DNA from 3 places in the Arthrobacter sp. QXT-31 genome. Region 1 is predicted to be linked to each of the others. Evidence: riboswitches for the same ligand, from Rfam matches in the RefSeq annotation. Region 1 holds a riboswitch; each other region holds the start of a gene.
The links. Region 1 has a riboswitch for cyclic di-AMP ahead of BWQ92_RS07010 (hypothetical protein). Riboswitches for the same ligand answer to the same signal wherever they lie in the genome.
Positions count from the first base shown of each region.

Region 2: it holds a riboswitch for cyclic di-AMP, as region 1 does, so the genes downstream of both, BWQ92_RS06040 (C40 family peptidase) here and BWQ92_RS07010 (hypothetical protein) in region 1, are expected to answer to the same signal.
Region 3: it holds a riboswitch for cyclic di-AMP, as region 1 does, so the genes downstream of both, BWQ92_RS00805 (NlpC/P60 family protein) here and BWQ92_RS07010 (hypothetical protein) in region 1, are expected to answer to the same signal.

Region 1 is NZ_CP019304.1:1,557,183-1,564,518, forward strand. Features, by position in the region: gene BWQ92_RS07000 (response regulator transcription factor) at 1-627, shown strand, start outside; gene BWQ92_RS07005 (HAMP domain-containing sensor histidine kinase) at 631-2,265, shown strand; cyclic di-AMP (ydaO/yuaA leader) riboswitch at 2,370-2,523, shown strand; gene BWQ92_RS07010 (hypothetical protein) at 2,529-3,434, shown strand; gene BWQ92_RS07015 (glycosyltransferase) at 3,686-5,134, shown strand; gene BWQ92_RS07020 (glycosyltransferase family 39 protein) at 5,131-7,221, shown strand; gene BWQ92_RS07025 (HAD-IA family hydrolase) at 7,224-7,336, opposite strand, start outside.
Region 2 is NZ_CP019304.1:1,333,088-1,340,423, reverse strand. Features, by position in the region: gene BWQ92_RS06045 (M23 family metallopeptidase) at 1-561, shown strand, start outside; cyclic di-AMP (ydaO/yuaA leader) riboswitch at 698-867, shown strand; gene BWQ92_RS06040 (C40 family peptidase) at 920-1,630, shown strand; gene BWQ92_RS06035 (NlpC/P60 family protein) at 1,732-2,544, shown strand; gene BWQ92_RS06030 (HNH endonuclease) at 2,765-3,265, shown strand; gene mobA (molybdenum cofactor guanylyltransferase) at 3,301-3,894, shown strand; gene BWQ92_RS06020 (DUF6457 domain-containing protein) at 3,931-4,278, shown strand; gene BWQ92_RS06015 (molybdopterin molybdotransferase MoeA) at 4,275-5,876, shown strand; gene fdhD (formate dehydrogenase accessory sulfurtransferase FdhD) at 5,936-6,808, shown strand; gene BWQ92_RS06005 (alpha-mannosidase) at 6,977-7,336, shown strand, end outside.
Region 3 is NZ_CP019304.1:151,905-159,240, reverse strand. Features, by position in the region: gene BWQ92_RS00825 (cation diffusion facilitator family transporter) at 1-255, opposite strand, end outside; gene BWQ92_RS24535 (ArsR/SmtB family transcription factor) at 542-706, opposite strand; gene BWQ92_RS00815 (cytochrome c oxidase assembly protein) at 827-2,764, opposite strand; gene BWQ92_RS23085 (hypothetical protein) at 3,258-3,632, shown strand; cyclic di-AMP (ydaO/yuaA leader) riboswitch at 3,869-4,075, shown strand; gene BWQ92_RS00805 (NlpC/P60 family protein) at 4,080-4,874, shown strand; gene BWQ92_RS00800 (hypothetical protein) at 5,028-5,471, shown strand; gene BWQ92_RS00795 (copper resistance CopC family protein) at 5,542-6,159, opposite strand; gene BWQ92_RS00790 (DsbA family protein) at 6,259-6,966, opposite strand; gene BWQ92_RS00785 (cation diffusion facilitator family transporter) at 6,966-7,336, opposite strand, start outside.

The DNA.
Region 1 (7,336 bases):
ATGGGCCTGCGCATGGCCGGCTGGTCGGTCGCGGTAGCCGCCGACGGTCCCGAAGCTGTGAAACTCGCCAAGGAATTCCGCCCTGACGTGCTGGTGCTGGACGTGATGCTTCCCGGGTTCGACGGCGTCGAACTCCTGGGCAGGATCCGCGCCTTCGCGCCGGAGGTCCCGGCCCTCTTCCTCACCGCCAAGGACGCGGTACAGGACCGCATCGTGGGCCTGGCTGCGGGCGGCGACGACTATGTCACCAAGCCGTTCAGCATGGAGGAAGTCCTGCTCCGCCTGCACCGCCTGGTCCAGCGCTCCGGTGTCGCCGCCATGGATTCCGCTGAACTCGTGGTGGGCGACCTCGTCCTGAACCTCGACACCCGCGAAGTCACCCGCGCCGGCGACGAGCTGCAACTGACAGCCACCCAGTTCGAGCTGCTGCGCTACCTCATGGAGAACCCCAAGCGCGTGGTCAGCAAGGCGCAGATCCTTGACCGGGTATGGAACTACGACTTCGGCGGCCAGGCCAACATCGTGGAACTGTACATCTCCTACCTGCGCAAGAAGGTTGATGCCGTGCATCCGCCCATGATCCACACGGTCCGCGGCGCGGGCTACGTCATCAAGCCGGCAGAGTAGGCTGTGGCAAACCTTTCCGGGGCCTCCCGCACCCAGCGCCGAAGCTGGCTGAAACCAGGCACCTGGCATTTGCGTACCCGTCTGGTCCTGGTGGCCATGGCTCTCTTGGTGGCGATTTGCGGTGCGGTCGGCCTGTTCAGCTACGCCTCGATGGACTCCTTCCTGACTCAGCAGCTGGACAAGCAGCTCACGGACGCCGCGCGGCGGTCCAGTGAATTTGGCCGGCCACCGCTGGGCAACCCGGGTACACGTCCTGACCCGTTGGACGCGCGGGGCCAGCGGATCGGAACGCTCACCGCCAGGATCGCCAACGGCACCGTCAGCGGCAGCGGATTCATCGCCACAGATTCCACCCGAGCGTCGCTGTCCGCTGCAGACAACCAGACCCTTCTGAATCTCCGCCGCGACGGCGTGCCGGTCGAACGCACTCTGTCCTCGGGCACATACCGCCTGGTGGCCGCCCAGACTCCCTACGGCGACGTCATGGTGACCGGGCTCCCGCTGGCAGACAAGCAGAACACGCTGACCTCGCTGGTCTGGACCATCACCATCGTGTCGCTGGGCGGCCTCGTACTGATCGGCCTGGCCGGGACCGTGCTCATCCGGCGCACCATGAAGCCGCTGGAGCAACTCTCCGAGGTGGCCACCCAGGTTTCCCGCCTGCCGCTGGACGCCGGTGAGGTGGCACTCGCTGTCCGCGTTCCGCCGTCGAACGCCCATCCCGGAACCGAAGTGGGCAGCGTGGGGCATGCCCTGAACCTGATGCTGGACAACGTCTCCAGCGCGCTGGAGGCGCGGCAGGAAAGCGAGATGAAGGTGCGGCAGTTCGTGGCGGACGCCTCCCACGAGCTCCGCACACCGCTCACGGCCATCCGCGGCTACACGGAGCTGATGCGCATGACGGAAAACTTCACCCCGGACGGCCAGCGTTCGCTTGCCCGCGTGCAGAGCCAGTCGGAACGCATGACCGCCCTGGTGGAGGACCTCCTGCTGCTGGCCCGCCTCGATGAAGGCCAGCCGCTCAAACTCGGCGACGTGGACCTCACGCAGCTCGTGATTGAGACCGTCAGCGACGAAAAAGTCATGGCACCGGACCGGGCGTGGCATCTCGAACTTCCGGCGGAACCCATATCGGTCCGGGGCGACGCCTCACAGCTCCACCAGGTGCTGGTCAACCTGCTCTCCAACGCACGCAAGCACACCCCGCCCGGCACCACGGTGACCACCGGCGTGATGCGGTCAGCCGACGGCTCTGCTGTGATTTCAGTCACGGATGACGGCGCTGGCATCCCGCCCGAATTCGTGGATCGGGTCTTCGCGCGCTTCGCCCGCGCAGACGCATCACGTGCGACACCGGGGCAGCCGGTCCTGGCTCCGGCATGGGCGACGGCGAGCCGTTCCGGCGCCGGCGCCGCCAGCGCGGGAACACCCCTGCATGCCCCGGATTCACAGGGAAAACCGGATGTCCTGCAGGGTGAAGCGGGCATGGCCTCGGCCGAGGGAACCAGCGGCCTGGGCCTGTCCATCGTGCAGTCCATCGTCGAGGCCCACGGCGGAACGGTGGAGGTGACATCCCGGCCAGGGCGGACCGAATTCGCTGTCCGACTGCCCGCGCAAGGCGCCGCGCCGGCGTCGTGATGTCCGTTATCTAAATGTGACTTAATCAAAAGGCTCCTGTACGGTCGATAGAGTGCGGCCGCCACTTGAGCCGCATGTCCGGATTGACGCCCAGCTCTGCCGCTTCCCGGATTCCGCTATTTCAGGCAGAGGCGGGGGAACCAGAGTCCCGGGCTTTCCGCATCAGCCCTTGGGGTGAAGCCGACACGTGTAGTTTCCGTGCGGCCGGATGACCTCATCCGAACCCGACAGCTAACTCCGCAGGTGTTGAGAGGCAATCCACCATGTCTGAATTTAAGGATCAGGCGCGCCCTGAACGCGCCTCGCACGAGTCTGACCGCACGACGTCACGCCCCGCCAATTCCCGGCACCGCGCGGAACCGGCCCGTCCCACCACTGCATTCGGCCGCTTCGCCGCAAGCCTTCCGTCCTTCGGGCGCCGGGCTGCCGTCCTGACCACTGCCGCCGCCGTGCTCGTGGGCGTCGGCGCCGCAGGGCAGGCGGCTGACCAGGTAACGCCCACCGCCGCCGGGACGTCTGCCACCGCCGACGCCGGCCAGACGCTGAGCTTCGACAAGACGCTCATCTCCGCCCTGCCGGCCCCGTCCGCGGCGTCCGTCACGCCGCAGTCCGCCCCCAAGGCCACCGAGGCTACGAAGGCTGCCGCCGCTAAGGCTGCTGCCGCCAAGGCTGCCGCTGCTAAGACTGCCGCGGCGAAGGCCGCTGCCGCCAAGACGGCCGCCGCCAGGAATGCCGCTGCCGCCAAGGCTGCTGCTGCCCAGGCTGCTGCTGCCCAGGCAAAGGCCGCCGCTGCCAAGGCTGCTGCCGCCAAAGCTGCCGCCGCCAAGGCGAAGGCCAAGGCTGCTGCCCCTGCTGCCGTGAATGATCCCGCCGGTGCGCAGGCCTACGCCGCCAGCAAGCTCGGCTCCTACGGCTGGTCCGCGGACCAGATGCAGTGCCTGAAGCGGCTCTGGACCAAGGAATCGGAATGGCGCACCACGGCCACCAACCCCAGCAGTGGCGCCTATGGCATCGTGCAGTCGCTGCCTGCCGAGAAGATGGCGAGCTCCGGCGCGGACTACCGCACCAACTACCGCACCCAGATCAACTGGGGACTTGGCTACATCAAGGAGCGCTACGGCTCCCCGTGCGGTGCGCTGAACTTCCACCTCGCCAACAACTGGTACTGACCGGTTCCCGCGGCCAGCCCGGCTGACGGCGAACAATTCTGCACCGCTTTAGGGTGACCGGCATGGTTGCCCAGGGCCCCGGATCCGCCAGGATCCGGGGCCCTTTTGCGCTGTCTTCGGCTCCCCCGCGGCCGGCAAAGCGGTGCAGAACTGCGGCCGCCCTCGTGCAGGGAATCGTGCAGGAACTCTTCCACAGCCCCTGCACAGCTTCGCCCTAAAGCCCTCATAACAGCGGCCTCCACTGTTGATGCATGACCATCACCGACCAGGCCTACGGAACCCAGCCCCACCCGCGGCGGCAGCCCATCGACACCTCCAGCGCGGCACCGGTCCTGGACGTGACCATACCGGTCTACAACGAGGAACGCGACCTGGAGGAATGCCTGCGCCGGCTGCACGCTTATCTGAGCGGCGCGTTCCCGCACTCCTTCCGCATCACGGTTGCGGACAACGCGAGCACCGACGGAACGCTCAAGACTGCCGAGCGGGTGGCCCGGGAACTCCGTGAGGTCAACGTGGTGCACCTTGAGGAGAAGGGCCGCGGCAACGCGCTGCGAAAAGTCTGGCTCGCGTCGCCGTCACCTGTCCTGGCCTACATGGACGTGGATCTCTCCACCGACCTTGCCGCGCTGGGCCCCCTCCTGGCACCGCTGATCTCCGGGCACTCGGACCTGGCCATCGGCACGCGGCTGACCCGCAACTCCCGGGTGGTCCGCGGGCCGAAACGCGAATTTATCTCACGCAGCTACAACTTCCTGCTCCAGTCGCTGATGGGTGCCCGCTTCAGCGATGCGCAGTGCGGTTTCAAGGCCATCCGCGCCGACATCGCCCAGCAGATCCTCCCGCACACCGTGGACACTGCCTGGTTCTTCGACACCGAACTCCTGGTCCTCGCCGAACGGTGCGGCCTCCGCGTCCATGAAGTGCCGGTGGACTGGACCGACGACCCCAACTCCAGCGTGGACATCGTCCAGACGGCGCTCGCCGATGTCCGCGGCATGGCCCGGCTCAGCAAGGACATGGTCACCGGCCGCATCCCCGTCGGCGAACTCCGCGCAGCCCTGGCCCGCGGCCCCTTCCCGGCAGCTTCCCGTAGCCAGGAACAGAGCCCCGGTGGGAGCCTGTTCGGCCAGCTGGTCCGGTTCGGCGCCATCGGCGTCGCCTCCACCGTCGCCTACCTGGTCCTCTTCTACCTTTGCCGCAACCTGATGGACCCGCAGCTCGCCAACCTGCTGACGCTGCTCACCACGGCGGTGGCCAACACCGCAGCGAACCGGCGCTTCACGTTCGGCATCACCGGCAACAGCGAGGTTGCCCGTCACCACTTTGAGGGGCTGCTGGTTTTCGGGATCGGTCTGACCCTCACTTCCGGCGCGCTCGCCCTGGTCCACAGCGGCGCCCTGCCGGGAGGTACGACGCCGGACCGCTGGCTTGAGCTGGCGACCGTCACCGCCGCGAACCTCGCGGCCACTGCACTGAAGTTCCTGCTGTTCCGGCTGTGGGTTTTCCGACGCCGGCCAACCCCTCCGGCAGCTCCTGCCGCCTCCGCCACCAACGCTCCCGCAGCTCCTGCCGCCTCCGCCACCAACGCTCCCGCAGCTCCTGCCGCCTCCGCCACCAACGCTCCATCAGATCCTGCCGTTTCCGAGGCATCCCTTCCGCAGTCATCGCTCCCGACCACAGAAATGACCCAGTCATGAGCACCACCGCCACTCCCCCAAACCAGACAGCAAACGAGCCGATGGCCCCGGCGGTACAGAGCCCGGCCGCGCCCGAGGTTCCCCGCCGGACCGCCCAGGAGCGAACCCGCCGGAGCGGCAGGGCATCCCGGATCCTGCTGGGAAACCAGCCCGGCTGGATCCGCCCCTCGGCGGCAGCTCTGCTGGCGTTCACCGCCATCCTGTACCTGTGGAACCTCGAAGCCACGGGATACGCCAACTCGTTCTACGCTGCAGCCATCCAGGCGGGCACGAAGGACTGGACGGCGCTGCTGTTCGGTTCCCTCGACGCCGGCAACGCGATCACCGTGGACAAACCGCCGGCGGCGCTGTGGGTTCCTGCCCTTGCGGGCAGGATCTTCGGGTTCTCGCCGCTGAGCATGCTGGTGCCGCAGGCACTTATGGGTGTGGCCGCCGTCGGACTCCTTTACCTCACCGTCAAGCGCATATCCGGCCCGGCGGCCGGACTGCTCGCCGGCGGCGCCCTGGCGCTGACCCCCGTGGCCGCGCTGATGTTCCGGTTCAACGACCCCGACGCTCTGCTCACCCTCTGCCTGGTGCTGGCCGCCTACCTGACCACCCGCGCCATCGAACAGGCAGGCTCGAAATGGCTCGCCGCGGCCGGGGCAGTGATCGGCCTGGCCTTTCTGACCAAGATGCTCCAGGGCTTCCTGATCGTTCCCGGCCTCGCCCTGGCGTATCTCTGGGCTGCCCCCACGAGCATCGGCCGGCGTTTCCTGCACCTGCTCGCGGCGGCAGGCGGCATTGTGCTCGTGGCTGGCAGCTACATCGCGCTGTTCCAGCTCACGCCCGCGTCCGCCCGGCCCTACATGGCGGGGTCCGAGACCAACAGCTTCCTTGAGCTGACCTTCGGCTACAACGGCCTGGGCCGCATCATCGGCTCCGGAGCCGGCTCCGGCGGCGGTATGCCCGGCGGAGGCGGGATTCCCGGCGGTGGCGGCATGGGCGGAAATGTCGGCTTCGGTGGTGCCGCGGGGATCACCCGCATGTTCGGGACCAGCTTCGGCGGCGAGGTGTCCTGGCTGCTTCCGTCGGCCCTGATCCTGCTCGGTGCCGGCCTGTGGTTCACCCGCCGTGAGGCACGCACCTCCCGTACCCGCGCAGCCCTGGTCCTCTGGGGCGGCTGGCTGCTGGTGACCGCCGGCATCCTGAGCTTCATGAGCGGCACCGTCCACCCGTACTATGCTGTGGCGCTGGCTCCGGCGATTGCCGCGCTGGTGGGCATCGGTTCCGTGGAACTGTGGCGCGGCCGGGCCTATTTTCCCGCCCGGATTACCCTGGCGGTCACGGTCATGGCCGCCGCGGTCTGGTCCGCGGTGCTTCTGGGACGCGACGCCGGCTGGCTGCCGTGGCTCAAGGTGGCCGTGGTGATTCTGGGCGTGCTGGCTGCCGTCGCGCTGCTGTTCCGGCTCGACTCGTTCCAGGCCATTCCGGCCCGGCTCCGTAAAACGGCGACGGCAGCCGTCGTGGTGGTTTCGCTGCTGGCCGGCGCCCTGGGCAGCGCTGCGTGGACCTTTGCCACGGCAGGCCAGCCCCACTCCGGATCGATTCCGACGTCGGGCCCCGCCGCATCCGCGATGGGCGGACCGGGGGGCCAAGGCGGACGCAACTTCGGCGGACTAACGGGTCCCGACGGCGCAATAGGTCCCGGCGGCGGTGCCATGGGTCCCGACGGCGGAATGGGTCCCGGCGGCACAATGGGTTCCGACGGCGCCGGCACGGCGAACTCCGAACTCACCGCGCTGCTGAGGGCAAGCACCGCCAAATGGTCCGGAATTGTTTCCGGCGCAAGCCAGGCAGCCAGCCTGGAACTCGCCTCCGGTAGCAGCGTGATCGCCCTGGGCGGTTGGAACGGCGGGGACCCCTATCCCACGCTCGCGCAGTTCCAGGAGATGGTGGCCAACGGCGAGATCGGGTACTTCATTTCCGGCGGCGGAATGGGCGGAGGCGGCGGACGCGGCGGAAACTCCGAGGTGGCCACCTGGGTCGCCGCCAACTTCGAGGCGCAGACGGTCGGCAACTCCACCGTCTACAAGCTGACCAAATAGGGCTACAGCTGCAGGGAGATGACCCGGCGCCCGTCCTCGCCGGCTTCCACCAAAGCGGTGACGGCGGTGTAGTCCGGAATGTGCAGCACCCCGTCGGGAAGGACGCCGGTGTTCG
Region 2 (7,336 bases), 220 kb from region 1:
GCGTCCGCTTCGGCAGCCGCACCGGCGGCCCAGCCGAAGGTTTCTGCAGAAGCGGCAGCAAAGATCGATTTCAGCCGCACTTCCGTCTCCACCACGGGTGACCCGGACGGAAAGCTCAAGCAGCTCCTCAGCGCCCAGTCCGCCAGCAGCATCAGCCGCTCGGCGTCGCTGGGAAGCCTGGGCGCGCCGCTGTCCACGATGGTCAAGTCCTCGCCGTTCGGTTACCGGGTCAGCCCGATCACCGGCGGCGCCGGCGAGTTCCACCGCGGCCAGGACTTCGCCGCCCAGTGCGGCACGTCCGTGCTGGCCGCGGCCAGCGGCAAGGTTACCTTCGCCGGGTGGCACCCGTACGGCGGCGGCAACCGGGTGGTCATTGACCACGGCAACGGCCTGGAAACCACGTACAACCACCTGTCGTCCTCCAGCGTCCAGGTTGGCCAGAAGGTCACCCGGGGCGAAGTGGTGGCCCTTAGCGGGACCACCGGCGCTTCCACCGGCTGCCACCTCCACTTCGAGGTGATGGTCAACGGTGACGTCGTTGATCCCGCCGGCTGGCTCTGAGCCAAGCCGAGTGAGAACTCTCATTCCTGTGACACGCCGTGACCTGAATGTGACTTTCGCTCTGAACTGCTGTACCGTCTAAACCGCGTCAACTTCGCCGAAGTTGACGCTCTTGAGTGGATTGCCTAACTCTGCCACCGCTCAAGGTCCGTTCGCATTACATCGTCTGGCAGGGGCGGGGGAACCAATTTTGGTCTTCGCAAGAAGGCCTTGGGGTTAAGTCGCAAAGCTTCCCAGGAAGCAGCGCGGCCGGGTGACTCCCATCCGAATCCGACAGCTCACCTCGTAGGCATTGGGAGAGGCTACCTTCGTGTCTTCACGCCACAATGCCGCGCGCCATCGCGCGCAGACGGTTCGTATGAACCCATTGGACTCCGTGTCCAAGGCGGTTAGCGCCAATGCCGGCACAGTAGGTCGCCAGGCAGCTGTGATCGCAGCTGCTTCAGGACTCATCCTGAGCGTTGGCATGCCGGCCAACGCAGCCGACGCCAACATCGGTGTTTCCGCCTCCTCGGAGACCGGATCCCAGGCCACGCAGCTTGCTGTGACCGCCGCGCCCACCGCCACCATCTCCTTCGAGCGTCCTGCCGTCACCACGGTGGCAGCCCCGGTCGCCGAGATCATTGCTCCGCAGTCGAGCGATGAGGGCCAGACGGCCGATGCAGGCGACGCCACCGATGAGAGCGCCGACGCGGCCCAGGCAGTCACTGCAAAGTCCACCGATGGTGCGGCTTCCGCCGCGGCGTCCGGGCTGGCTGCAATCGCGTACACCGGCATCGGCAGCCCCTACGTCTGGGGCGGCACCACCCCCGGCGGCTGGGACTGCTCCGGCTTCACTCAGTGGGTTTACGCGCAGGCAGGCATCAGCATTCCCCGCGTCAATGCGTGGAACGCCATGAAGCCCACCTCCACGCCTGCTCCCGGCGACCTGGTCATGCAGAACGGCGGCGCCCACGTGGGCATCTACGTCGGCAACGGCATGATGATCAGCGCGCTGAACCCCTCGCAGGGCACGCTCCTGCACGCGGTGTCCGCAACGGGCACGTCCGCTTTCTTCACCCTTCGCTAAAAATCCGATTCGAGACGGGCCGGCTTACCCCCAAGATGCCGGCGCGTCGATAACCCACGGCCTGCTACCGCGGTCCGTGGAACACGAAAGAGAGAAACTTAATGACTACACGTGCGACCATTGCACGGCACCGCGCCGAGGTCACCAAGACCAACTCGCTGGCTGTCATTGCCAAGGCCGTCGGCGACAACGCCGGTGGCATGGGCCGCCAGGCCGCAGTTATCGCTGCTGCTTCCGGTCTTGTCCTGACCAGCGGCATCGCCGCCAACGCTGCTGAGACCAACGTCCAGCGCGAATCCGCCGCAGCTTCCACGCTGGAAGTCAAGTCCGCTGCCCCGGCCGCCATCTCCGCAGCTTCCAGCATCGCCATCTCCTTCGAGAAGCCTGCTGTCTCCACCACGCCGGCCCCCGTCGTCGAGGCCCCCAAGCCTGTTGTCAAGGTCCAGGAAGCCGCTCCTGCCGTTGAAGCTGCTCCGGCTGCTGAGACTGCTCCGGCTCCCGCTGCTGAGACCGCTCCGGCTGTCAAGACCGCCGCCGCCGTCGAGACCGCTGCCCCGGCCGCTCCGAAGACCACTGCCGCCAGCGGCAAGGGTGCTGCGATCGCAGCTGCCGCCTACGCCCAGCTGGGTGTTTCGCAGGACTGCACGATGCTGGCCACCAACTCCCTGGCCGCTGTGGGCATCAACTACCACGGCTGGCCGGCCGGCTACCTGTCCCTCGGCCGCACCGTCAGCGCTGCTGAAGCCCGCCCGGGCGACCTCGCCTACTACCAGAACGGCGGCATGGGCCTGGCCCACATCGCTGTTTACGTCGGCAACGGCCAGGCCGTCCACGGCGGCTGGAACGGCGGAACCACCGCGCTGTTCAGCGTGAACGTCGGCTCCGGCCCGGTCTTCATCCGCGTCGGCGGCTAAGACCCCCAAGCACCACAGAAGGACCCCCGCCAGCGGCGGGGGTCCTTTTTTGCCTTGCGTGCGCATGAATTTTTGGTGACACGCCACGACGAAGCTTGTGTTCGATTCGCTCATCTGCCTAGTGAGTGTTTACTCTTGTGGTGTCGATCCATAGCCCGGACATGCAGAGGGCAGCCGGCCCTCGCGCCTCTGCCGGGTGCGGCCGTGAAGAGGTATGTGCATGCGCACTCTCGTTCTGAATGCTGGATATGAACCGCTGGCGGTAGTGACCTTCCGCCGGGCGCTGGTCCTTGTGCTCACCGGAAAAGCAAGCGTGGTGGCCGAAGGCGACGATCCTGTCGTCGGGCCGCAGGACATCATGGGCCGTCCGTCCGTGATTCTCCTCAACCGCTACATCCGGCCACGGTACAACATGATCACCGCGGTAAGCAGGCGCGGCGTTCTTCGCCGCGACGGCCACCGGTGCGCCTACTGCGGGAAAGCAGCCCACACCATAGACCATGTCCAGCCGAAATCCCGGGGCGGTGCCGATTCCTGGGAGAACCTCGTTGCAGCCTGCCTCCGCTGCAACAACGTCAAAGGTGACCACACGCCCAGTGAGATGGGCTGGAAGCTCCGGTTTGAGCCGGCTCCGCCGGTGGGCACGATGTGGCAGATCAAGGAACTGGAGAAGCCCACACCGGCGTGGGATCCGTTCCTGCTTCCGGAAAGGGCGGCCTGACCATCGCCTGAGCATTCCAGCATTACGCTGGGTGTGTGGACTTTGACGCAATAATCCTGGCCGGCGGCCGCTCCTCGCGGCTCGGCGGCTCACCCAAGTCTGCCCTGATGTTCGACGGCGCCACCCTCCTCGAGCGGTCGCTCGCGGCGGCCGCAGGTGCCCGGCACACTGTTGTGGTGGGTCCCGCAGTGGCGGGCCTTCCGCCCTGGGTGCTCACCAGCCGTGAGGATCCGCCCTTTGCGGGGCCCGCGGCCGCCATCGCCGCGGGCCTTGCCGCACTCCGCGGCGCAGGCCCGGCGGACAAGGTCCTGGTCCTCGCCTGCGACATGCCCGGCGTCGGGGCTGCTGTCCGCGCCCTCCGGGAAGCCCTTCCGGGTTCGGGGGCCGACGGCGTCCTGGCGGCGTCAGCGGACGGGCGGCTGCAGCCTCTGGTCGGTTTTTATGGCACAGCTGTGCTGGAACGCGCGGTGCAGGAAGCCGCCGCGCGCAACGCCCTGGTGCACGGCTCGGTATTCGCCCTCCTTGCTAGTCTTGACGTGCAGGCTGTGGCTGTCCCTGCCGGTTCCACGGACGATGTGGATACCTGGGATGATGCGGCCGCTTTGGGAGTAGCTGTCCGGGAGCAATGAACCGCTTCCCGGACCGCAGTGGATTTGGAGGCAGGCATGAAAACCCAGGACGAGACGCTTGAGGAATGGTGCCGTTTGCTGCTGCGGGCCTTTGAGCTCGAGGATGTGGACGTGGACATCAACGAGGTACTGTCCGTTGCGGGAGTGGCTGCCCACTCCGTGGTGCGCCCGGCGGCGCCTCTGACCACCTTCATAGCCGGCCTCGCCGTCGGGCTCGCTTCCGGTCCGGGCCAGGCGCCCGATCCCTCCTCCATGCAGAAAGCCATGGACGTGGCGCGTTCCGTGGCCAAGGCCTATGCGGCCGATGAGGCCCAAACTGTGGCAGGTTCCCCGGCCGAGGGTTCCGGCGGAGCTTCGGTGCCCACCGGGACACCGGGGGAATGACAGCCGCACCCGAGCACCGCTCCGACAACTCCACCTCTGCCGGCACTCCGAACTCCGCAGGGGACGCGGGCCATGGGAATGCTGGCCCGGGGGAGGACGCCCCTCCATCCGGGGACGTGGCGGTCCCGGACGGCGAACCAGCCGCGGATGACGAAGCTGTACCGGAGGGCGAAGCAGCTTCGGACGCTGAACCTGCCGCGGATGACGAACCTGCCGCGGATGGTGAACGTGCCGGGGATGGCGAACCCGAGGCGTCGGGGGAGCAGGATGCACACGCGAAGCACCTGGCGCACACCTGGGAGGAAGCCCGGCAGGCAGCTTTTGACTGTGCCACCCCCATTCCGGCCGCCCCGGTACCCCTGCGCGACGCCGTGGGCCGGACCCTGGCCGCGGACATCACCGCCCGCCAGGACATGCCGCACTACGCGTCGTCGGCCATGGACGGCTGGGCCGTTAATGGAACCGGCCCTTGGATCCTGGCCGAACCGGGCCAACGGCTGGCTCCGCACCAAGCGAGCGTGATCGTCACAGGCGGACTGATTCCCCCCGGCGCCAAGGCAGTGCTGCGCAAAGAGAGCGGTGTAATTTCCACAGACGACGACGGACTCCCTGTCCTGACGCTCGGCGGCACCGCCCGTCCCGGCGAACCGCGGAACGGCCAGCACATCCGCAAGGCCGCTGAAGAGGCGACCGCCGGGGACGTGCTGGTCAGGGGCGGCGTGGTACTGAATCCGGCCCACGTTGCGCTTGCCGCCCTGGCTGGGTACGACGAGGTGGAGGTCCTCGGCAAACCGGTGGTGAAGCTGCTGCTGACAGGTGCGGAAGTCGTGGAGCAGGGGCTTCCCGAGCCCGGGCGCGTGCGTGACACTTTCGGACCTCAGCTGGGCACAGTGGTGGAAATGCTAGGCGGGCTGTGCCGTGAACAGGCCCGGATCGGGGACAGCTATACGGAATGGCTGGAAGGCCTGGAAGACTTAGGCATCCCCGAGGCACAAAACCTGCCGGCCGACGTCGTCATCACCACCGGGGGCACCGGCGTCTCCGGGACCGACCACTTCCGGCGCGCCGTGGCTGAACTGGGCGGACGGCTGGTCATCGACGGCGTGGCAATGCGGCCGGGGCACCCCACGGTCCTTGCCGAACTGCCGGACGGGCGCTTCGTGCTCGGGCTGCCAGGAAACCCGCTGGCCGCCATGATGGCCCTCTCCACGGTAGGGGCGCCGCTTCTGGCCGCCCTCGGGCACGGCCAGCTGCCGCCGGTCCGGGAAGTTCCCTGCGGCACCATGCTTGAACCCGAGCCGGGCCGCACCCGGCTTCTGCCCTTCCGGCTTCTCTACGGCATGGCCTCGCCCGCACAGCACACCGGCCCCGGCATGATGCGCGGACTGGCGTCAGCCGACGGGGTCATGGTGGTTCCGCCGCACGGAGTGCAGCTCGGCGAGATGGTGCCGGCTTTCGCACTGCCCTGGGGCCCGCCCATCCCCGAACCCAAGGCCGCCGAGTCCAAGGCCAAGGGCCCGGCGCGGAAGTCTGCCTCCCGCACATCCAGGCAGGGGGCCCAAAGCGGGCCGGTGGACTGGAGTGCCCTGCTCGACTGAGAACTGTCCGTGAGATGCAATGATGGAGTCATGAACAGCCACTCAGCGCGGAGTACCTCATGGGCCGTGTAACGCAACGACGCAAGGTGCACCGCTACGTCCTGGACGGGTCGGCAGCCGCACTCGAGTTCCCGGTCCGGCACCGTGAGGACGTGCTCGCCGTGGAGGAGCCGCTTGAGATCCGGCTCGGAAACCTTTCCTACTCGGTCACCATGCGCACACCCGGGGATGACTTTGACCTTGTGGCAGGTTTCCTCGTCTCCGAGGGGGTCATCTGGGACGCCGACCAGCTGGTCTCGCTCAGGTTCTGCGCCGGCGAGGACGAAAACGGCGTCCAGACCTTCAACGTGGTGGAGGCCCAGCTGCGGCCCGACGTGCCGCTGCCGGACACCGGCCGGCGCGTCTACACGTCCAGCTCCTGCGGGATCTGCGGCACCGACTCGATTGGAGCGGTCACGAAGTCCTCACACTTCAACCCCGCCGCGGACCGGCTTACCGTTCCGGTCGAAACGCTCGCCTCCCTACCGGACAAGCTGCGGGAAGCCCAGGCCGTGTTCGAGGTGACCGGGGGAGTGCACGCTGCCGGACTGTTCAGGATCGACGACGGCGGCGGCGCCGAGCTGCTCTGCCTGCGGGAGGATGTGGGCCGGCACAACGCGGTGGACAAGGTGGTTGGCTGGGCACTGCGCGAACGGAAGCTGCCGCTGGCCAACACTGTCCTTCAGGTATCCGGGCGGGCATCCTTCGAGCTCGTCCAGAAGGCCGCACTGGCCGGCATTCCGGTGCTCGCCGCGGTCAGTGCCCCCTCAAGCCTCGCGGTGGAGCTTGCCGAGTCCACCGGCGTCACGCTCGCCGGGTTCAGCCGCGGGACCAGCCTGAACGTTTACGCAGGTCCCGGCCGCATTTCCGCCCCTGCACCGGCGGCGCGGTAGGGGCGTGCCCTTGGCGGTGGGACACCAACGCAGTAGATTTTATCCATCGAATGGAAGCGTAGCTCCGCTCAGGGGCGAATTGCCCGGACACGAGCTGACCGCGCCGCCCATGCCCGCACGAAAGCCAGCACACCCCGCTTCCGCTTTCACGTACTAAAGAGGTACACATTGCACGACGACCGCCGGATCACGGAAGTCCGCCTTGACCGCTTTGTCCGCGAACGGATCGCCCCTGCCGTCTATGGGCGCAGCGTGCCCCTGGAACTCAGCAGCTGGGACGTTCCGGATGAACCCGTCCCGGTGCTGGAGGCCCTGCGCCAGGAGTTCGTGCCGCAGGAACACGGTGCTGCGTGGGGTCGTCCGTGGAGCACCAAATGGTTGCGGCTGCAGGGGGAGGTGCCGGACGCCTGGGGAACCGCGCCGGACACCGAGGTGGAGATCGTAGTGGACCTCGGCTTCACCACGGAAATTCCCGGCTTCCAGTGTGAGGGGATCGCATGGCGCCCGGACGGCAGCATCATCAAGGCC
Region 3 (7,336 bases), 1.4 Mb from region 1:
CACGAGGATGCCGATGCTGACGGGGGAGCTCTCGGGCGCTTCCCCGTCAATCAGGCTCCTAATACCTTCATAGGTGATGTAGGCGGCAAGGATGAAGAAGGTGATGGCGACGAGTTTGAGGGTGACGCGTTCCTTGCGTTCGTCTAAGTGGCCGTGCCGGAGCCGGGCAGCGAGCCGGATGCCGACGAGAACCGCGGAGATGGATTCGATGACTGAGTCGATGCCGAAGCCGATGACGGAGACCAGCCCGGCCAAGATGCCGGCGTCACCGCCACGATGCCTTCGACGACGTTATAGACGACCGTGAACCGGGCCAACCGCAGGCCTTTCCGGGTGAGGCGCTCGGTTTCCTCGGGGGAGAGCGTGCCGGTAGCCTCCATTATTTTCCCTCGGTGGATGGCCCGTAGTTGGGGCATAGCGCCACCTTGTAGCCGGTTGCTGCCAGCAGGGTTTCCACCGCCGCCAGGGCGTCCAGCAGTTCCGGCCGGCTAAGGGCGTAGAACGTCTGCCGTCCCTCATGCCTGTCCTCGACCAGCCCACATTAACGCAGACACGACACATGGGCCGAGACCGTTGACTGGGCGAGCGAGAGCTGAACAACGCGGTCCGCAGCGCGCTGCTCCCCGCCGGCCAGACGCTGGAGGATCGCCAACCGTGCCGGGTCGGCGAGGGAACGGAACAGGGCAACGGCCAGGCCGACACCCACTTAACCCTCTATCATCGACTTACTCCGATATTATCCAAAGCCGTCGATCATTCGGAAGCGGCCGGGAAGCTGCACCTGACCGAGCGCTGGCCTGTACAAAGCAAACTCGGGGCGGGACCGTTACTTCCTGGTCAGGGGACGGGACGTGGTGGGGGTGGGACTGTCCGTGGTGGCGGGGGTGAGTTTGCCGGGTCCGGGTGAGCGGTCTGAATCTGGCCCAGGCGGTTCTGTCTTGGCGGGTGCTGCTCTGGGGTGTGCAGGGCGCAGGGCGGTGACCGTTCCGATGATGCCCAAGGTGACTCCCGCTATAAGCCAGGTGGTGATGGCTGCCGGGCTTTCCCAGGGGGAGGCGATCGCTTGTATGCCCGCTGCGGGGTCTCCTGCCACGCCCATGGCAAGTTCCGTTCCGCCTGCCCGCCAGCCGTAGACTGCCAAAAGAATTGCAGCGGCAGCCAGCGACAGGCTGACGGGCTGCCCCGCGCCCTTGCCGTCCCGTGTCCGCAGCATTGCCGACGTGAACAGGCATCCTGACAGCAGCGCCAGGACAGCTGCTGCCGTGTAGGCGAGCTGATTGGCTGCGGACCATTGCAGCAGGGGCGAAGAGTAGAAGGCGATCAGTGTCGCTGCCAGCAGGAAAGCGGCAATCACAGGGTCCGAGAGATGGGCCATGACCGGTCGCTGGGCTGTTCTGCGGAGGACTTCCTTGGCGCCGGCGCTGCCGTCGGTTCTGGTGCGGATCGTGAGGCGCGCCAAGGTCAGTGGTGCTGCCGGGACGAGCAGCAGCGGCACGACGGCGGTCAGCATCATCTGGGTCAGAATCTGAGAGCTGAACGAGGACCCCTGGTAGATACGAAGGCCGCCGTTGGTGATCATGAAGAGGGCAACGAGGCCGGCCAGCCATGAAACTGTTCGGTACAGCGGCCACGGCCTGCCGTTTGCCCTCAGCCGTCGGATTCCCGAGAGGTAGAAAAAGGCGCCGAAACCGCAAACCAGCAGCCAGACGGGGTCCGGGGACCACCGCGAAAGGTAGTCCCATGCACCGACGGGGTCCGGCGGTGAAGCGCTGCTTGCGCGTGAAGCGGTGGGCGGTGCTGTGCGGGCCAGCGCTGCGGCCATGCCGGAGGCAGCGCCCATGACGGCCAGTTCGCTCACGGCCAGCGCCAGGAAATTCCTTCGCGCTTGTGGATCCCTGCCCAGACGTTTCAGCACCCGCTGCCGGTGGAGTGCCCCGCACAGGCCCAGGACGAGAAGTGCTGCCGTCTTCGCCGCGACGATGCCGCCGTAGGCGCTGATCATGTCCCCAGGGGTGCTGATCTGGGCCCCTGCGGCCAGAACGCCTGAAGCGGTCAGGCTGATGAAACATGCCAGTGCCAGCGTGGAATACCGCCTGGCCGCTGTTGCCAGCCGCGCTCCGGGAAGCAGGGGTCGCAGTACCACCAAGGCTACGAGGCCGCCAACCCATACCGCAGCCGCCCAGGAGTGCAGGACAACCCCGGCCGTACTGTCAGCATGGCCGGAACCGCCGGCGGCATGGGACTTCAGCACCAGCGGCACCAGGCCCGACAACGCCAGAAGCAATGCCATTGCAGCGCCGCCTGGGCTGCTTAGCCGAAAACAGCACCAGGCCACGGTGCCGGCAAGGGCCGCGCTGACCATCCCCGCACGGCCGGCATCGATGCCGGTCAGGAACGATATGAAGGAGGCGTCAAATCCGGTCGAAACCGGGCGGTTGGCAATGAACAGGAAGTTGGCGCCGGTGTAGGCCAAAGTACTGGCCGCCCAGATGACAGCAGCCCACCCGGCAAGCCGCAGCGCAGCCTTGTGGGCCGGTTCCCTTGGCGGCAGGGCGAAGGCGGCCAGCGCAAGGGGACCGGCCGTGCAGGCGGCCGCGAGATTCAACACAAACTTGGTCGTGGGCAGGCCCCAACGCACCACCGGTCCACTGAGGTCCACGATGCCCGGACCGCCTGCCCCGCTGTACCTGTACACCAGCACGAGGGCCAGCAGCCCGGAGGCGAGCAGTGCCGCGGCTGCGCCCAGCCGCATCGCGGTCCTCATTCCAACTCCCATCCCAGCACCACGGTTGCCACGGGTGCCCGAAAGCGGAACCGGCTGGTGCTGATCCAAGACTGAGGGCAGCGCCTTGGGAAATTCCTGAAGACAGGGTTCCCCCCGCGCTAAAGAATTCTCCAAGGTCGCACCGGCACGGTAGAGGAGCAAACTGGCCATCAGAGGGGGCATTGTGAGCGTCGATAGGGGCCTGCCTGCACCTCAGGGCAGGGAAGAGTGGCTGGATACGGCCGGCGTCGAATCCCGTCACGTTTCCGTGACGACGGCCCGGACGTCCCGGTCCACGCGGCCTGAGGCCCGGTCTCTTCTCCTGGCTGCCGTTCTGTGCGCTGCCGTTGTCAGTGGCGGCGGACACGTGCCCACCATTACAGAGGTGCTGGCCTGTGGATGTCTGGTTTTGCTGGTACTGACGAACCGGGCGCAGTCTTCCAGGCAGCACAGTTTCCCGTTGTGGGCAGCGGCTGCTGCAGCATGGATCGCGGTGAGCATCGTGTACTGGGTAAGCGTCCGCGCTCATGATTCCGGGGTTACTGCGCCCGCCTCGTTTTCGACTGTCTTGTTCTACGTGGGCTTCATCGCCCTGCTTGGCCTCACCACGGCAACCCTCTTTCCGGAAGTGCCGGGAAGGCAGTGGCTCGCGCCCGTATGCGCCGGCGTGTGGGCAGCCTTCACCATCATGTTCTGGCTGAGCATTCTCACCGCCAGATCCCCATCGCTGTCGGAGTTCTCCGGTGGCCTGTTCGGTCTCGGCGTTGTGGCGTTCCTTGGATCGGCAGCGCATTTCGGACTCGCACGGGAGGGGCGTCGGCGACGGAACGGGCGCGCCGCGGCCGCCGAAACGGGTTCTCAGGCATAGGTTTCTCCCACGTGCGGGGGCATGGGCCGCGGGACCGGCGCGCGGCTCAGGTCAGGACGAAAAGGGTCTCGGGCGTCTGTAAGGGGGCCGCCTGCTGCGGGCGGGTACAGGCCGGGGGAGGGAGTTCCCGGCACGTCCACAGATGGTGGAGGCTCTAGCCGTTACTTCAATGTGACATTCGCAGGCTATACACGCTAGGGTGTATCGCGTGCCTGTTCTCTCCGATACCGGCACTCCCGCGCAGATTGCCTAACTCTGCCGCTGCCCGGGATCCGTTCGCATACATCGTCCGGCAGAGACGGGGAAACCATTTGCGGCCTGTTCGCTGAGCAGGCCTTGGGGTGAAGCCGCGCGCCAGCCCGCACTTGTGCGGGGTGTCCGTGTGGCCGGGTGTCTCCCATCCGAATCCGACAGCTAACCCCGCAGGCTCTGGGAGAGGCCTTTGTCATGTCTTCACGTAAAGCTGTCGCGCGGCATCGCGCGATCACCCCGCGCGGGAACCGCCTCGGGGCCATCGCATCAGCTGTCTCGACCAACGCGGGCACCGCTGGACGCCAGGCGGCTGTGATCGCCGCGGCGTCAGGCCTCGTGCTGACCAGCGGCATCGCCGCCAACGCTGCGGCCGCCCCGGCCCAGCCCGAAGCGGTACCGGCCGCGGCTCCGGAAGCTGCCGGTCCTGTGTCCGCGGCTGTGAGCGCCGGCTCGAATGTCCGGATTTCCTTTGAACGCCCGGCTGTCAGCTCCTCGCCCGCTCCCGTGGTTGAGCAGGCCCCGGCGGCTGCGACGGCGGTGCAGCCCCAGGCAGCTGCGGTTGAGGCCCCCGCGGCACCTGTCCAGCCCTCGGCTGCGGTCAAGGCGCCTGCACAGCCTGTGGTGTCCGTGCAGCCCGCACCGGCTCCCGCCCCTGCCCCCGCGGCCGGGGGCATCAACGCGGCGATGGTGTCTGCTGCTTACGCCCAGCTGGGTATCACCCAGGACTGCACGGCCATGGTCGAGAAGGCGTTGGGAGCCGCAGGCATCCCGGTGGGTGACCTTGCCCCGATGCAGTTTATGAACTACGGCAGTGTTGTCAGCACCCCTCAGCCGGGTGACATGGTCGTCCAGCCCGGACACGTAGGAATCTACGTCGGCGGCGGGAAGGTCCTCAGCGGCGGAATGAACGGTGTCAACGAGACGATTGTTCATCCGTTGTCCTGGCTGACGGCGACCGGTCCGGTCACGTTCGTCCGCCCCGGAGCGTAGAGCGCCGAGACTTGAGGGCCGGTGAGCCGCTGCCTTGGGGGCAGCGGCTCACCGGCCCTCTTCTGTTCTGGCCCAGGCTGCGGGCCGGCTCATCTGTTCCGTTCCGCCTTTCGGAACGGCCCCCTAGCCCCTCACGGGACGTAAGGACAAGAAATGCCAGTTGAATCCCCAAGCCGCCAGCAGTCGCACCCGGCAGGGCCGCGCGCGGTAGCGCGGATGCCGCTGGGTGCCCGCCGCCTGGTCCTCATCGGCGGGCTCGTCATCCCGGTGGGGCTTATCGGGGGGGCATACCTGTTGGGCCTACAGCTGCTGGCCGCGGCCGGCGTCGTCCTGATCGCGGTGGCCTTCTCGTACCGGACGCCCGGGCCTTGGTTTTCCAAACTGTCCTGGGCGGCCTCGGTGGCCGGCACCTTGTGGATTGTATTTTCCGTCGGATACTGGTGGTCGCTGATCACGGCAGCCGATGCGTCGGCCCCGCTGCCCTGGTTCAACCCCGTGCTGTTCAATGCCGGCGTGGCCAGTTTCATTGCAACGGCCTGCGCGTCAATCGGGGGCGTGGTTCTGCGAACAGTCCGGGGACGTCGGCACCAGGCCTGAGGCTCGATCACTGCCCGGCACTGACGGACGCGGCTGGGTCCCTGGTCCAGGGAAACCGGCCGTGTCCGGGTCAGGCGCCGCCGTTCCGGTGCCGCCGGCGGAAGAACCAGGTTGCGCCGATGGCGAGAGCCAGAACCGCCCCGGCGATGGCCAGTGTCAGCGGGGCGTTGCGGTTATCCGGCCCCGGCACACGTTCAGGGGTGGTGCCCCCCGCAGCGGGGGCGGTCGTCACCGCGGAGGCAGATGGCACCGCCGGAACCGTCTGCGGTGTGGCAACGGAGGCGGCAGGCGTCTTCACCGTGAAGGAAAACGTTCCTTCGATCGGGTGCCCGTCGGAGGATACGGCCCGCCACTGTACGGTGTGCTTCCCCGGGCTTCCGGGGCCGACACCGGTGGACAGGGTTGGCCCGTTGACGGTAACTTTCCCGTCGCTGATCGTTTTTCCGGTGCCGTCCTGGACCGTGATGATGCTGAGGTTCAGGCTTTCCGTATTAATCGGTGGTTCCGACAGTGTCAGGGACACGGTGGCGGGTGGGACGGCGACTGAAGAGTCCTGCTCCGGGTCCGTCGATGACAGGTTGTCGTGTGCCATGGCCGGAGCGGCCACAAGGGCGGCGGGCAGCAGCACTGCTGCTGCAGCGGCCATCCGGAAAAACGCCTGGAAACGTGGACGGCTGTGCTGTTTCATCGGTTTTGGTCCTCCATTGGTGCTGGTGGCCGAGGAGTCCTGGCTGTCCGTTCGCCCGGCGTCCATCCGGCACTGGTACGGGGGCAGCCGGGGTATCGGCTATTTGGCGGCGTCCTCGAGCAGCTGGCGGAACTGCTCTTCGGTGTCCAGGGTGAGCTTTTTGCCGTTGAGGAAGAACGTCGGGGTGCCGGTGACGCCGAGGGCTTTGCCGTCGGCGATGTCTTTGCGGATCCGGTCCTTGGTGGCCTCGGCCGCGACGGTGGCGTCGTATTTGGCCATGTCCAGTCCGAGGTCCTGGGCGTAGGTGCGGAACAGTGCGGCCTGGGAGTCCTGCTTTTCGCCCCACTGCGGCTGGGTGTCGAACATCCTGGTGTACATCTGCTGGTATTTGCCCTGCTGGGCGGCGGCTTCCACGGCGAGGGCGGCGGTGCCGGAGTTGCGGTGCGAGGGGATGGGGAAGTAGCGGTTGACGAAGGTGATCCGGTCCCCGTATTCCTTCTTCAGCTTCTCCACCAGGGGCGCGGCGGCGCGGCAGGACTCGCATTCGAAGTCCAGGAACTCCACGAGCTGGGCTTTCTCGGTAGTCGGGGTGGTGACGCGGTGGCTGTCCTCCCGGACGAGCTGGGCGTCGGCTGCAGGCGCCGCGGGAGTAGGGGCGGGCTTGGCGCCGCTAACCAGGGCGTAGCCGATCACCCCGGCGACGACGATGAACGCCAGCAGGGTCCACAACACGGCCCGGACTTTCTTGGCGGTGTCGGCGGGTTTGGTGGCGGGAGGTTTCGGGGCTGTTGGTGGTGCGGGTGTCATTAGTGGGGCATGCTTTCCTGGTCGCGGTGGGCGGCGGGTTCGATCTGGAAGGTGGAGTGTTCGACGCTGACATCGAAGTCTTCAGCGACGCAGCGCTGCAGGTCGGCCAGGATTCCGGCTGCGTGGCCGTCCCGCATGCACATGTCCTTGACGGTGACGTGGGCGGAGAGGACCGGGGTGCCGGAGGCGACGAGGGAGGCGTGCAGGTCGTGGACGTCGATGACGTGCGGCAGGGCCAGGATGTGCTCGCGGACCTTGGCCAGATCCAGGCCGCGGGGGACGTTTTCCATTAGCACATCGGTGGTGTCGCGGAGCAGTTTCAGGGTGCGGGGAATGATGAGCGCGCCGATCAGCAGGGAGACGACGGCGT